Regions from separate parts of the Labrys monachus genome, predicted to be linked through region 1. Evidence: predicted binding sites of a transcription regulator. Region 1 holds the regulator's gene; the other holds the start of a gene.
The links. The regulator HrcA, encoded in region 1, represses chaperone genes, less so after heat shock. The targets are predictions, from matches to a motif close to GTTAGCACTCNCNNNNNGNGAGTGCTAAC.
Positions count from the first base shown of each region.

Region 2: groES (co-chaperone GroES) is a predicted target of HrcA. The motif match lies at 2,797-2,825, and genes of this name have one in related genera.

Region 1 covers NZ_JAUSVK010000001.1:5,551,585-5,557,446, reverse strand. The annotation lists gene mog (molybdopterin adenylyltransferase) at 1-400, shown strand, start outside; gene J3R73_RS25435 (GlxA family transcriptional regulator) at 406-1,377, shown strand; gene hrcA (heat-inducible transcriptional repressor HrcA) at 1,487-2,575, opposite strand; gene J3R73_RS25425 (cobyrinic acid a,c-diamide synthase CobB) at 2,651-3,970, opposite strand; gene J3R73_RS25420 (Hsp20 family protein) at 4,175-4,603, shown strand; gene J3R73_RS25415 (BQ00720 family protein) at 4,660-4,917, shown strand; gene J3R73_RS25410 (hypothetical protein) at 5,050-5,262, opposite strand; gene J3R73_RS25405 (ADP-ribosylation/crystallin J1) at 5,355-5,702, opposite strand.
Region 2 covers NZ_JAUSVK010000001.1:2,654,082-2,659,943, reverse strand. The annotation lists gene murA (UDP-N-acetylglucosamine 1-carboxyvinyltransferase) at 1-129, shown strand, start outside; gene hemA (5-aminolevulinate synthase) at 224-1,453, opposite strand; gene J3R73_RS11995 (DMT family transporter) at 1,852-2,724, shown strand; gene groES (co-chaperone GroES) at 2,891-3,178, shown strand; gene groL (chaperonin GroEL) at 3,220-4,860, shown strand; gene J3R73_RS11980 (monovalent cation:proton antiporter-2 (CPA2) family protein) at 5,076-5,862, shown strand, end outside.

The DNA.
Region 1 (5,862 bases):
ACGGGTCATCGCCGACGAGCAGGCGCTGATCGAGGAGACGCTGATCGATCTGGCCGACCGGATCGGCTGCGCCCTCATCTGCACCACCGGCGGCACCGGGCCGGCGGAGCGCGACGTCACCCCGGAGGCGACCGAGGCGGTGTGCCGCAAGATGATGCCCGGCTTCGGCGAGCTGATGCGGCAGGAGAGCCTGAAATATGTGCCGACCGCCATCCTTTCGCGCCAGACCGCGGGCATTCGCGGCGCCTCGCTGATCGTCAACCTGCCGGGCAAGCCCGCCTCGATCCGCCAATGCCTGCAGGCGGTCTTCCCGGCGGTTCCCTATTGCGTCGACCTCATCGGCGGGCCCCGCCTGGAGACCGATTCGGCCGTGTGCAAGGCGTTCCGGCCGGGAGCCTAGGCGCGATGTTCAGGCCGCATCCGGGCCCGGGTCCCGATCTGATCGGTTTCTTCCTGGTGCCGCATTTCTCGATGATGGCGTTCTCCTCCGCCGTCGAGCCGCTGCGGGTCGCCAACCGCCTGGCGGGGCGGACGCTGTTCCAGTGGAAGGCATGGTCGGCCGACGGCCAGGCCGTCGCAGCCTCCAATGGCTGGCCCATCCCGGTGGAGGGCGCGCTCGCCGACCTCGCCGACATCCCGACCCTGATCGTCTGCGCCGGCTTCGAGCCGGCGGCCCATGCCACGCGGCCGACTCTCGCGGCCCTGCGCCGGCTCGCCCGCCGGGGCAGCGAGATTGGCGCGCTCGACACCGGGGCCTGGATCCTGGCGGCCGCCGGGCTGCTCGCCGGCCAGCGCGTCACCATGCATTGGGAGGCGGCCTCGGGCTTCGCCGAGGCCTTCCCGGACATCGAGATCAGCGAGGCGCTGTTCGAGACGGCCGGCCAGCATTTCACCTGCGCCGGCGGCACCGCCTCGCTCGACCTGATGCTCGACATGATCGCCCGCAAGCACGGCCAGGCGCTGGCGGTGGCGGTCTCCGAGCAGTTCATCCACGACCGCCTGCGCGACCGCAACGACCGCCAGCGCATGAGCCTGCCCAAGCGCCTCGGCGTCGGCAACGGCAAGCTGATCAAGGTGGTGGCGGCGATGGAGGCGAATCTGGAGACGCCGCTCGATGCCCGCAGCCTCGCATCGCTGTCCGGCGTGTCGGCGCGTCAGCTGGAACGGCTGTTCCGGGCGCAGCTGAAGGATTCCCCCTCCAATTATTACCTGCGCCTGCGCCTGGAAAGGGCGCGCCGCTTGCTGCGGCAGACCGACATGAGTGTGATGGAGATCGCCATGGCCTGCGGCTATTCCTCGGCTTCCTGCCTGTCGCGCTCCTATCGCGCCCATTTCGCCGTCGCCCCGCGCGAGGACCGGAACGAAGTGAGGGCGTAGACCAGCCCATCCGCAGGAGGGTCGATCACCGATCGACCTCTTTCTTTCCGCAAGCTCCGCGTTTCCAGGAACGGCGATCGGGGATCGCCGCGCCGCGCCGTCCTTCGCCCTACCCGTTCAGCAGCTTGCCGATCACCTTGGCCGTATAGTCCACCATCGGCACCACGCGCGCGTAATTGAGGCGGGTCGGCCCGATCACCCCGAGCACGCCGACGATCTTCTGGCTGGCGTCGCGGAAGGGGGCGGCGATCATCGACGAGCCGGAGAGGGAGAACAGCTTGTTCTCCGACCCGATGAAGATGCGCACGCCGTCGCCGGCCTCGGCGCGGCCGAGCAGATCGATGAGATCCTTCTTCGCCTCGATGTCGGCGAACAGCAGGCGGATGCGTTCGAGGTCTTCGGTCGCGCGCAGGTCCTCGAGCAGGTTGGCCTGGCCGCGCACGATCAGCTGCTGGGGCATGTCGCTGGCGCTGCCGCCCCAGGAGGCGAGGCCGGTGGCGATCAGGCGCGCCGTGAGGTCGTCGAGCTCCGCCCGGCCCATGTCGAGCGCCCGGCGCATCTCCTGCTGCAGCTCGGCGAGCGTCCGCCCCCGCGCCCGCGCATTCAGGTAATTGGAGGCTTCCACCAGCGCCGAGGTCGGCAGGCCGACCGGCACGGTGATGATGCGGTTCTCGACCGAGCCGTCTTCCGACACCAGCACCACCAGCGCCTGGTGGGGCTCGAGCCGCACGAATTCGATATGCTTGAGGCGCTGGTCGCGCTTGCCGGTGACGACGACGCCGGCGCCGCGCGACAGGCCCGACAGCATGGCGGAGGCCTCGGTCAGCACGCCTTCCAGCGATTTGGACGACATGCCGGCCCGGATCTGCGCGTCGATCTGGGCGCGGTCCTGCGCCGCGAGATCGCCGAATTCGAGCATGGCGTCGACGAAGAAGCGCAGGCCCATCTCGGTCGGCACCCGGCCGGCGCTGGTATGCGGCGCCTGGATCAGGCCGAGCATCTCCAGGTCCTGCATGACGTTGCGCACGGAGGCGGGGGACAGCGAGGTCGGCAGCAGGCGCGAAATGTTGCGCGAGCCGACCGGCTCGCCGGTCGCCAGATAGGAATCGACGATCTGGCGGAAGATTTCGCGCGAGCGCTCGTTGAGCTGCGCCAGTTCAGTGGGGGCGATGGGCGGCGTCACGGCGGACAAGGGCATATCTCCTTTGCCTACTGTGAAGGCCAATTGCGGTTTATTCAATCCCGTTGTGCGCTGCGGCGCCCGCCGGAGGGCTCACGCTTTGTCGATGACGTGGAAGAACGAGCCGGTGACATGGCCGCGCCGACCTCCGAGGGCGCCGAGATCGCCGCCATGGGCGTCCATCACCCCGAAGAGCGGCGCATCGCCGGCGTGCAGCGTCGTCGAATAATGGAATTCGTGGCCGCGCACCGCGCTGCCGCGCCGGCCGAGGACGCAGTCCTCCTTCAGCTCGGCCAGGCGATAGCCGAGACTCATCCGCCGCCTGGCGAAGCTGGTCTCGAGGTCGAGCAGGCCGACCATGCGGTGCACGGCGCCCTCGCCATCGGTCAGGGCGGTGCCCAGCACCATGTAGCCGCCGCATTCGCCATGGACGGGGCGCGTTTCGGCGAACTGCCGCAGGGCGTGTCGGAAGCGGGCATTGGCGGCGAGGCGCGCCCCGTGCAGCTCGGGATAGCCGCCCGGCAGCCAGGCGACGTCGGCGTCCGGCGCGGGGCCCTCGTCGGCCAGCGGCGAGAAGGGCAGGATCTCCGCGCCCTGGCGCCGCCAGCCGGCGAGGAGATGCGGATAGACGAAGGAGAAGGCGGCGTCGCGGGCGAGGGCGATGCGCTGGCCCGGCGGCGGCAGGCCGGCATCCGGCGGGGTCTCGGCCAGGCGGGTGGAGGCGGCGAGGGCCCGGATCGCGGCGATGTCGCAATGCGCCTCGACGAAATCGGCGAGCGCGTCGAGGCGCCGGTCGAGCTCGGCGGTCTCCTCGGCCTGCACCAGGCCGAGATGGCGCTCGGGCAGCACGAGGTCGGTCCGCCGCGGCAGCACGCCGACGACCGGCAGGCCGGCCTCCTCGATGCCCCGGCGCGCCAGCGCCTCGTGGCGCGGGCTCGCCACCTTGTTGAGGACGACGCCGACGATCCGCACATCGGGCCGGAAGCCGGCAAAGCCGCGGGCGACCGCCCCCGCCGACTGCGACTGGCCGGAGATGTCGAGCACGAGCAGGACGGGCCAGCCCTGGCGCGCGGCGATGCCCGAGGAGGAGCCGTCGCCCGCCGCGCCCGGCAGCGCCACGCCGTCGAACAGGCCCATCAGCGCCTCGCACAGGAAGAGGTCGGCGCCCCCTGCGGCCTCGCGCGCCAGGCTGTCGAGCAGAGCGGGGCGCATGGCCCAGCTGTCGAGATTGTAGCTCGTGCGGGCGGCCGCGGCCGCATGGAAGCCCGGATCGATATAATCCGGCCCGCATTTCATCGGCTGCACCGCCACGCCGCCGCGCGCCAGCGCCCGCAAAAGGCCGAGCACCAGCGTGGTCTTGCCCGAGCCGGAGCGCGGGGCGGCGACGAGAAGGCCGGGGGGGAGCGCGTTCATGCGCCCTTCCTGCCCCGGGGTGGCCGGCGATGGCAAGGGAAACCCGCGACGAGCCTCGGACACGTCGGTGCGGCGGGTGCACATTCCCGGCGGAAACTCTTGAAAGCGGCCGGCTTGTGCCCATATTGGGTGTGTTCCGGACGCCCGGAGCAAGGGGGATGCCGAACGGGTCCCTCCAAAGTCGCTTCCTGCGAGGACTTTGAAATGTCGCGTGTACCTACCTTGAACTCCCCCTTCCTGCTCGGATTCGACGAAATCGAACGCGCGCTCGACCGGGTCGCCAAAGCCGCCAATGACGGCTATCCGCCCTACAACATCGAGCGCGTGGGCTCCTGCGAGCGCCCGCCCGAACGGCTGCGCATCACGCTCGCCGTCGCCGGCTTCAGCCATGAAGAGCTCGACGTTTCGATCGAGGAAAACCAGCTCGTCATCAGGGGACGGCAGATCGACGACAAATCGCGCGTCTATCTGCATCGCGGCATCGCCGCGCGCCAGTTCCAGCGCACCTTCCTTCTTGCCGACGGCATGGAGGTGATGGGCGCCGATCTCAAGAACGGGCTTCTGTCCGTCGATCTCATCCGGCCTGAGCCGGAGAGGGTCGCCAAAAAGATCGACATCTCGGTGCGGGACTGACGGAACCCCTCGCATTCCCTCTTCATTCCGATTTCAACGACGTTCAGGAGGACAAAATGATCCGGAACGATAAGACTCCTACGCCTACCCCCGAAATGCTGGCCGCGCTCGGCGCGGGCCATGTCGCCTATGTCAAGCCGATCATGTCCGAGGATGCGGTGAAGCTCTATCCGCAGCTGGGGCAGATCCGCCCGGGACTGAAGCTGTTCACGCTCAATGCCGCCGACGGCACGCCGATCATGATCTCGGACACCGCCGAGGCCGCCGTGGCCAATGCCTGGGAACAGGAACTGGTGCCGGTTTCGCTGCACTGAAGGCCTCGTCCGGCGCCGGTCCCGTACCGGCGCCGGCGGACCTCCGTCCGGAGCGTCTTCCGGAAAAGGCGATGGATTTTCGCTCGGGAAAAGGCGTCGACCCGTGAGGTTTGACGCCGAGCCGGTTCCGCCTCAGGCGAGCTGGCGCTCCGGTTCGGGTACCGGCTTCCTCTTCATCTCGATGCACAGCCCGCTCGGCAGTTCGTCGCCCTTGCGCAGGGCTGCGACGAGGGCCAGCACCTCCGTCCGGTAGGACTGCCAGAGCGGTACGCCCCCGACCTCCGTATCCGGCGCGACGCCGTTGTAGCGGCAGAGGGCCCGACAGGCGCGCTCGATCATATCCATGTGGGTTTCCCGGCATGTTGGCCAAGCCAAAACGCATGGCCGGCGCTTAGGTTCCGGGATGGATTGCGCTGTCTCCGCGCTGCCGGCGGCGGTCAGCGAAATTCGCTCACCACCTCGATCTCGCCCACGATCGCGTCGTTGAAGGCGGCCAGCTCCTCGGCTGGTATCCAATATTCGAGATGCGCGCGGCCGCCCGCTTCGCGGACCTCGTAGCGCGACAGATAATCCTTCGCCACCGCGAAGCGCAGCACGAAGCCTGCGCCGTCCGCCCGCACATTCCAGTCGCGGGCGATCTTCACGGCATAATCCTCCGACAGCACCGGATAGAAGATCGGCTGCTCCGGCAGGCGCGGCGGAAACGCCCGCATGCCCGACCGGCGGACGAGCTCGAGCTCTTTCGGGCCGACCGGGCGCCAGAGCGTGACCGTCTGCTCATGCATGCGAGAGAACCTCCGGTGGGCCGAACGCAGCGCGCCCCGATCGAAGCGGCACCGCTTCCTCGGGAAGGATAGCCGGCGGATGACCGGATGCAATGGCAAGGAAAGCGGCCCGGCCGCGCCGATGCGTTGCGGCTCCGGCCGCCATGCTGCCGGCGAGGGC
Region 2 (5,862 bases), 2.9 Mb from region 1:
GCGGGCCTGGCGGCCCAGGGCGAGACCACCGTCAACCGCATCTATCACCTCGACCGCGGCTTCGAGAATCTGGAGCGCAAGCTGGCCGGCTGCGGCGCGATCATCGAGCGCATCTCGAGCGAGGGCTGAGGACAACAAGGAGGGGCGATCACCGATCGCCCTTCTTGGAAGCGCGGCGCGTAACGAGCGGAAAGAGGTCGATCGGTGATCGACCCTCCGCGCGCTACTCCGCCGCTGCCGCCATCGGCTGGAACGGCAGGTCGAGCTTGCGCCACACCGCCACCAGCGCCTCCGTCAGCCCCGCGATCAGCGCCTCGCCATGGAAGGGCGTCGGCGTGATGCGCAGGCGCTCCGTGCCGCGCGGCACGGTGGGGTAGTTGATCGGCTGGATATAGATGCCGTGCTCGGCGAGCAGCATGTCGCTCGCGGCCTTGCAGCGTTCGGCGTCGCCGACGATCACCGGCACGATATGGGTCTGCGACAGCACGACGGGCAGGCCGGCGCCGATGAGCGCCGCCTTGGTCCGGGCGGCGTTGGCCTGCTGGGCGTCGCGCTCGGCCTGCGAGGTCTTGAGGTGGCGGACGGAAGCCTGCGCGGCGGCGGCCACCGGCGGCGGCAGCGCCGAGGTGAAGATGAAGCCCGGCGCATGCGAGCGGATGGCGTCGACGACGGGCGCGGCGGCGGCGACATAGCCGCCCAGGGCTCCGAACGCCTTGGCGAGCGTGCCCTCGATCACGTCGACCCGCCCCATCTCGCCGTCGCGCTCGGCGATACCGCCGCCGCGCGGGCCGTACATGCCGACGGCATGGACCTCGTCGAGATAGGTCATCGCCCCGTAGCGCTCGGCGAGATCGCAGATCCTGCCGATCGGCGCGATGTCGCCGTCCATGGAATAGACGCTCTCGAAGGCGATCAGCTTGGCGCGCTCCCGGCCCGCCTTGCGCAGGAGGTCCTCGAGGTGGTCGAGATCGTTGTGGCGGAAGATCGCCTTCTCGCGGCCGGACTGGCGCACGCCCTCGATCATCGAATTGTGGTTGAGCTGGTCGGACAGGATGAGGGCATCCGGCAGCAGCCTGCCGAGGGTGGCGATGCCGGTCTGGTTGGAGACGTAGCCCGAGGTGAAGACCAGGGCCGCCTCCTTGCCGTGGAGGTCGGCGAGTTCTTCCTCCAGCGTCACCACCTGGTGGCTGTTGCCGGATATGTTGCGGGTGCCGCCGGCGCCGACGCCGAACCTGCGCGCCGCCGAGATCATCGCCTCGATCGAGCCTTCGTGCTGGCCCATGCCGAGATAGTCGTTCGAGCACCACACCACGATCTCGCGCATGCCGGCCGGCGTGCGCCACAGGGCATGGGGGAAGCGTCCGGCGATCCGTTCGATGTCGGCAAAGACGCGGTAGCGCTTCTCGCGCCTCAGCATCTCGACCGCGTCCTCGAAAATTGCCGTATAATTCATCATCATCGATCCGTGTCTGACTGGCCCACACATAACGCCGTTCGGCGCGCGATGCACCCTTCGGCGGAAGGCGGACGGCGATTGGTCGCGGTCGCGCGCATCCGGCCTTGCCGATGCGCCTGTCCCCGCCGGCACCGCATCGGCGCCTGCGGCATCGACGGGCGTGTTCGCCCGGTATAGGAAGAGGACGACATCCCCGCATCCGCGGTCGATATATCCTGCCGGACCGCGCATGAACGAGACGCCAAATCGCCCCATGCCGCCGAGTGATATGGCGCCGAGGGCTCGATCCGCTTGATTTGCCTCAAGGTCGAAACGAGATCGGGCGCGACGCGATCGTCCGGAACCTGCCCGCGTCGCGGGCCCAGCCCCCTCGCAACGCAGACGGAAACCCCGCCATGAAGACCGAGGCCTCCTTCCATCCGGTCCTCATGGCCGGGCTCGGGGTCACCTTCTTTTCCTTCCTCGATGCGGTGATGAAGGTGATCACCGCCGCCTACCCCCTCACCCAGGCGGTGGCGCTGCGCTACGGCTCGGGCACGCTGTTCGCGGTGCTGGCCTATCTCCTGTTCGGCGATGGCTGGCCGAAGCCGGCCGCCCTGCGCCGCAATTTCCTGCGCGCCGTCATCGCCCTGTGCACGGCCGCCTGCTTCTTCACCGCCATCGCCCGGCTTCCTCTGGTGGAGGCCATCACCCTCACCTTCCTGTCGCCGCTCCTGATGGCGCTGCTGGGACGGCTCATCCTGAAGGAACCGGTGGCGCCGCGCGCCCTCGTCGGCATCCTCGTCGGCTTTGCCGGCGTCGTCGTCATCGTGCATGGCGGCGAAACCGGAGCGGGGCGCGATTTCGACTTGCTGGGCATCGCCGCCGCCCTCGGCTGCGCGCTGTTCTACGCCCTCTCCATGGTGCTGATGCGCCAGCAGAGCGCGCAGGATTCGATCATGACGATCGTCCTGCTGTCCAACGGCTTCGCCTTCCTCCTCGTCATGCCGGCGAGCGCCTGGCAATGGCAGCCCGTCTCCCTTTCCCACTGGCTGATGATCGGCATGGCCGGGATCTTCGGGACCGCCGGCAATCTGTGCATGGCCTGGGCCTATGCGCGGGCGCCGGCGGGCCGGCTCGGCATCATGGAATATTCCGCCTTCATTTGGGCCATGTTCTTCGGTTACTGCATCTTCGCCGAGATTCCGACGGCATGGACGCTGGCCGGCGCCGCCCTGATCCTGGCCGCCTGCATCGCGGCGACATTCGGCAGGGCCCGCGCGGCATGACCGTCAAAAACCGGACGCCGCGCGCGTCCGCATCTTGACAGGACGGAGGCGCCGGACTACATCGCGGTCACTGTTAGCACTCCCCTCGGGTGAGTGCTAACGGACCAATCCCTTCGATGTGGAATGACGGCGCATCAAGCGCCTGTCGCACAAGAGGAAGAAAGCCATGAAGTTCCGTCCGCTCCACGACCGCGTGGTCGTCCAGCGCGTCGATGCCGAGGAAAAGACCAAAGGCGGCATCATCATCCCCGACACGGCCAAGGAAAAGCCCCAGGAGGGCAAGGTCGTCGCCGTTGGTCCCGGCGGCCGCGACGAGGCCGGCAAGCTGACGCCCCTCGACGTGAAGGAAGGCGATCGCGTGCTGTTCGGCAAGTGGTCCGGCACCGAGATCAAGCTCGATGGTGAGGATTACCTCATCATGAAGGAATCCGACATCATGGGCATCGTCGCGTAAGCGGCTGATACCTCGTCCAATTTTATTCTGAGGACACCCCTATGGCTGCCAAGGAAGTCAAATTCTCCACGGAAGCGCGCGACAAGATGCTGCGCGGCGTGGACATTCTCGCCAATGCCGTCAAGGTCACGCTGGGCCCGAAGGGCCGCAACGTCGTGATCGAAAAGTCGTTCGGCGCGCCCCGCATCACCAAGGACGGCGTCACCGTCGCCAAGGAAATCGAACTGACCGACAAGTTCGAGAACATGGGCGCCCAGATGGTGCGTGAGGTCGCTTCCAAGACCAACGACACCGCCGGCGACGGCACCACCACCGCCACCGTCCTCGCCCAGGCCATCGTTCGCGAAGGCGCCAAGGCCGTGGCCGCCGGCATGAACCCGATGGACCTCAAGCGCGGCATCGACATGGCCGTGACCGCGGCCATCAAGGACATCGCCGAGCGTTCCAAGAAGGTCGCCAACTCCGCCGAGATCGCCCAGGTCGGCACCATCTCCGCCAATGGCGACGCCTTCATCGGCGGCGAAATCGCCACCGCGATGCAGAAGGTCGGCAATGAAGGCGTGATCACGGTCGAAGAGGCCAAGAGCCTCGACACCGAAGTCGACATCGTCGAAGGCATGCAGTTCGACCGCGGCTACCTGTCGCCCTACTTCATCACCAATGCCGAGAAGATGATCGCGGACCTCGAGGATCCCTATATCCTCATCCACGAGAAGAAGCTCTCGGGCCTCCAGGCCATGCTGCCGGTGCTCGAAGCCGTCGTCCAGACCGGCAAGCCGCTCCTCATCGTCGCTGAAGACGTCGAAGGCGAGGCTCTCGCCACGCTCGTCGTCAACAAGCTGCGCGGCGGCCTCAAGATCGCCGCCGTCAAGGCTCCCGGCTTCGGCGACCGCCGCAAGGCCATGCTGGAAGACATCGCCATCCTCACGGGCGGCCAGGTGATCTCCGACGACCTCGGCATCAAGCTCGAGACCGTCACGCTCCAGATGCTCGGCCGCGCCAAGAAGGTGACGATCGAGAAGGAAAAGACGACGATCGTCGACGGCGCCGGCAAGAAGACCGACATCGAAGGCCGCGTCGCCCAGATCAAGGCGCAGATCGAAGAGACCACCTCCGACTACGACCGCGAGAAGCTCCAGGAGCGCCTGGCCAAGCTCGCCGGCGGCGTCGCGGTGATCCGCGTCGGCGGCTCGACGGAAGTCGAAGTCAAGGAAAAGAAGGACCGCGTCGATGACGCCCTGAACGCGACCCGCGCGGCCGTCCAGGAAGGCATCGTGCCCGGCGGCGGCGTCTCGCTGCTGCGCGCCAAGGCTGCGGTTTCGAAGCTGACCTCCGACAATTCCGACATCCGTGCCGGCATCAAGATCGTCGAGAAGGCCCTCGAAGCCCCGATCCGCCAGATCTGCGAGAATTCGGGCGTCGAAGGCTCGATCGTCGTCGGCAAGATCCTTGAGAACGCATCGCAGACCTTCGGTTTCGACGCGCAGAACGAGGAATATGTCGACATGCTCGAAAAGGGCATCGTCGATCCGGCCAAGGTCGTGCGCACCGCGCTTCAGGACGCCGCTTCGGTGGCTTCGCTCCTGATCACCACGGAAGCGATGATCGGTGAAGCGCCGAAGGACAAGACCCCGATGCCCCCGATGCCGGGCGGCGGCGGCATGGGCGGCATGGACTTCTAAGTCCGGCCTCCTGGTCAGATATGAAGGGCGGTGCGCAGGCACCGCCCTTTTTCTTTGGAGCGCGGACATCCTGTCCGCTCTTCTTCCTCCGAAACGAAGCCGATCCCGATCCTCGACGCCTGACTGGGGAAGGAGCCGACAGGATGTCCGTGCCCGCAAGAGGAGTCCTGCGCTGAGGAATTGACCTCCCGCCGCTCCAGGCTGCATGAAGGCGTATGGAACACGCCAGCACCAGCTTTCTTCCCAGCATCCTCCTGTTTCTCGGCGCCGCGGTCATCGCGGTGCCGCTGTTCAAGCGCATCGGCCTCGGTGCCATTCTGGGCTATCTCGTGGCGGGGGTGGCGATCGGGCCGTCCGGCTTCGCATTGTTCACGGATACCGGCTCGATCCAGCACATCGGCGAGCTCGGCATCGTCCTGCTCCTCTTCGTGATCGGCCTCGAACTGCAGGTTTCGCGCCTGCTCGCCATGCGCCGCGATATCTTCGGCCTCGGTGCCCTGCAGCTCGTCGCCTGCGCCCTCGTCCTCGGCGCCATCGCCAAAGCGTCCGGCCTGTCGCTTCCCGGCGCCGCCATCACCGGCATTTCGCTCGCTTTGTCCGCGACCGCCATTGCCCTGCAGGTGCTCAACGAACGGGGCGAGCTGCAGGCGCCCTATGGTCAGCGCAGCTTCGCCGTGCTGCTGTTCCAGGACATCTCGGTGGTTCCCATCCTGGCGCTGGTGCCGCTCTTCGCGATGGAGAGCGCGCCTGCGCACGCCTCCGGCAGCGGGCTCGCGACCGCCGCCACGATGATCGGCGCGATCGGCGCCGTCGTGCTGGTCGGCCGCTATTTGCTCAATCCCTTCTTCCGCATCCTCGCCTCCACCGGCGCGCGCGAGGTGATGACGGCGGCCGCGCTCCTGCTGGTGCTCGGCACCGCGCTCCTGATGCAGCAGGCCGGCATGTCGATGGCGCTCGGGGCCTTCCTTGCCGGCGTTCTGCTGGCCGAATCGAATTTTCGCC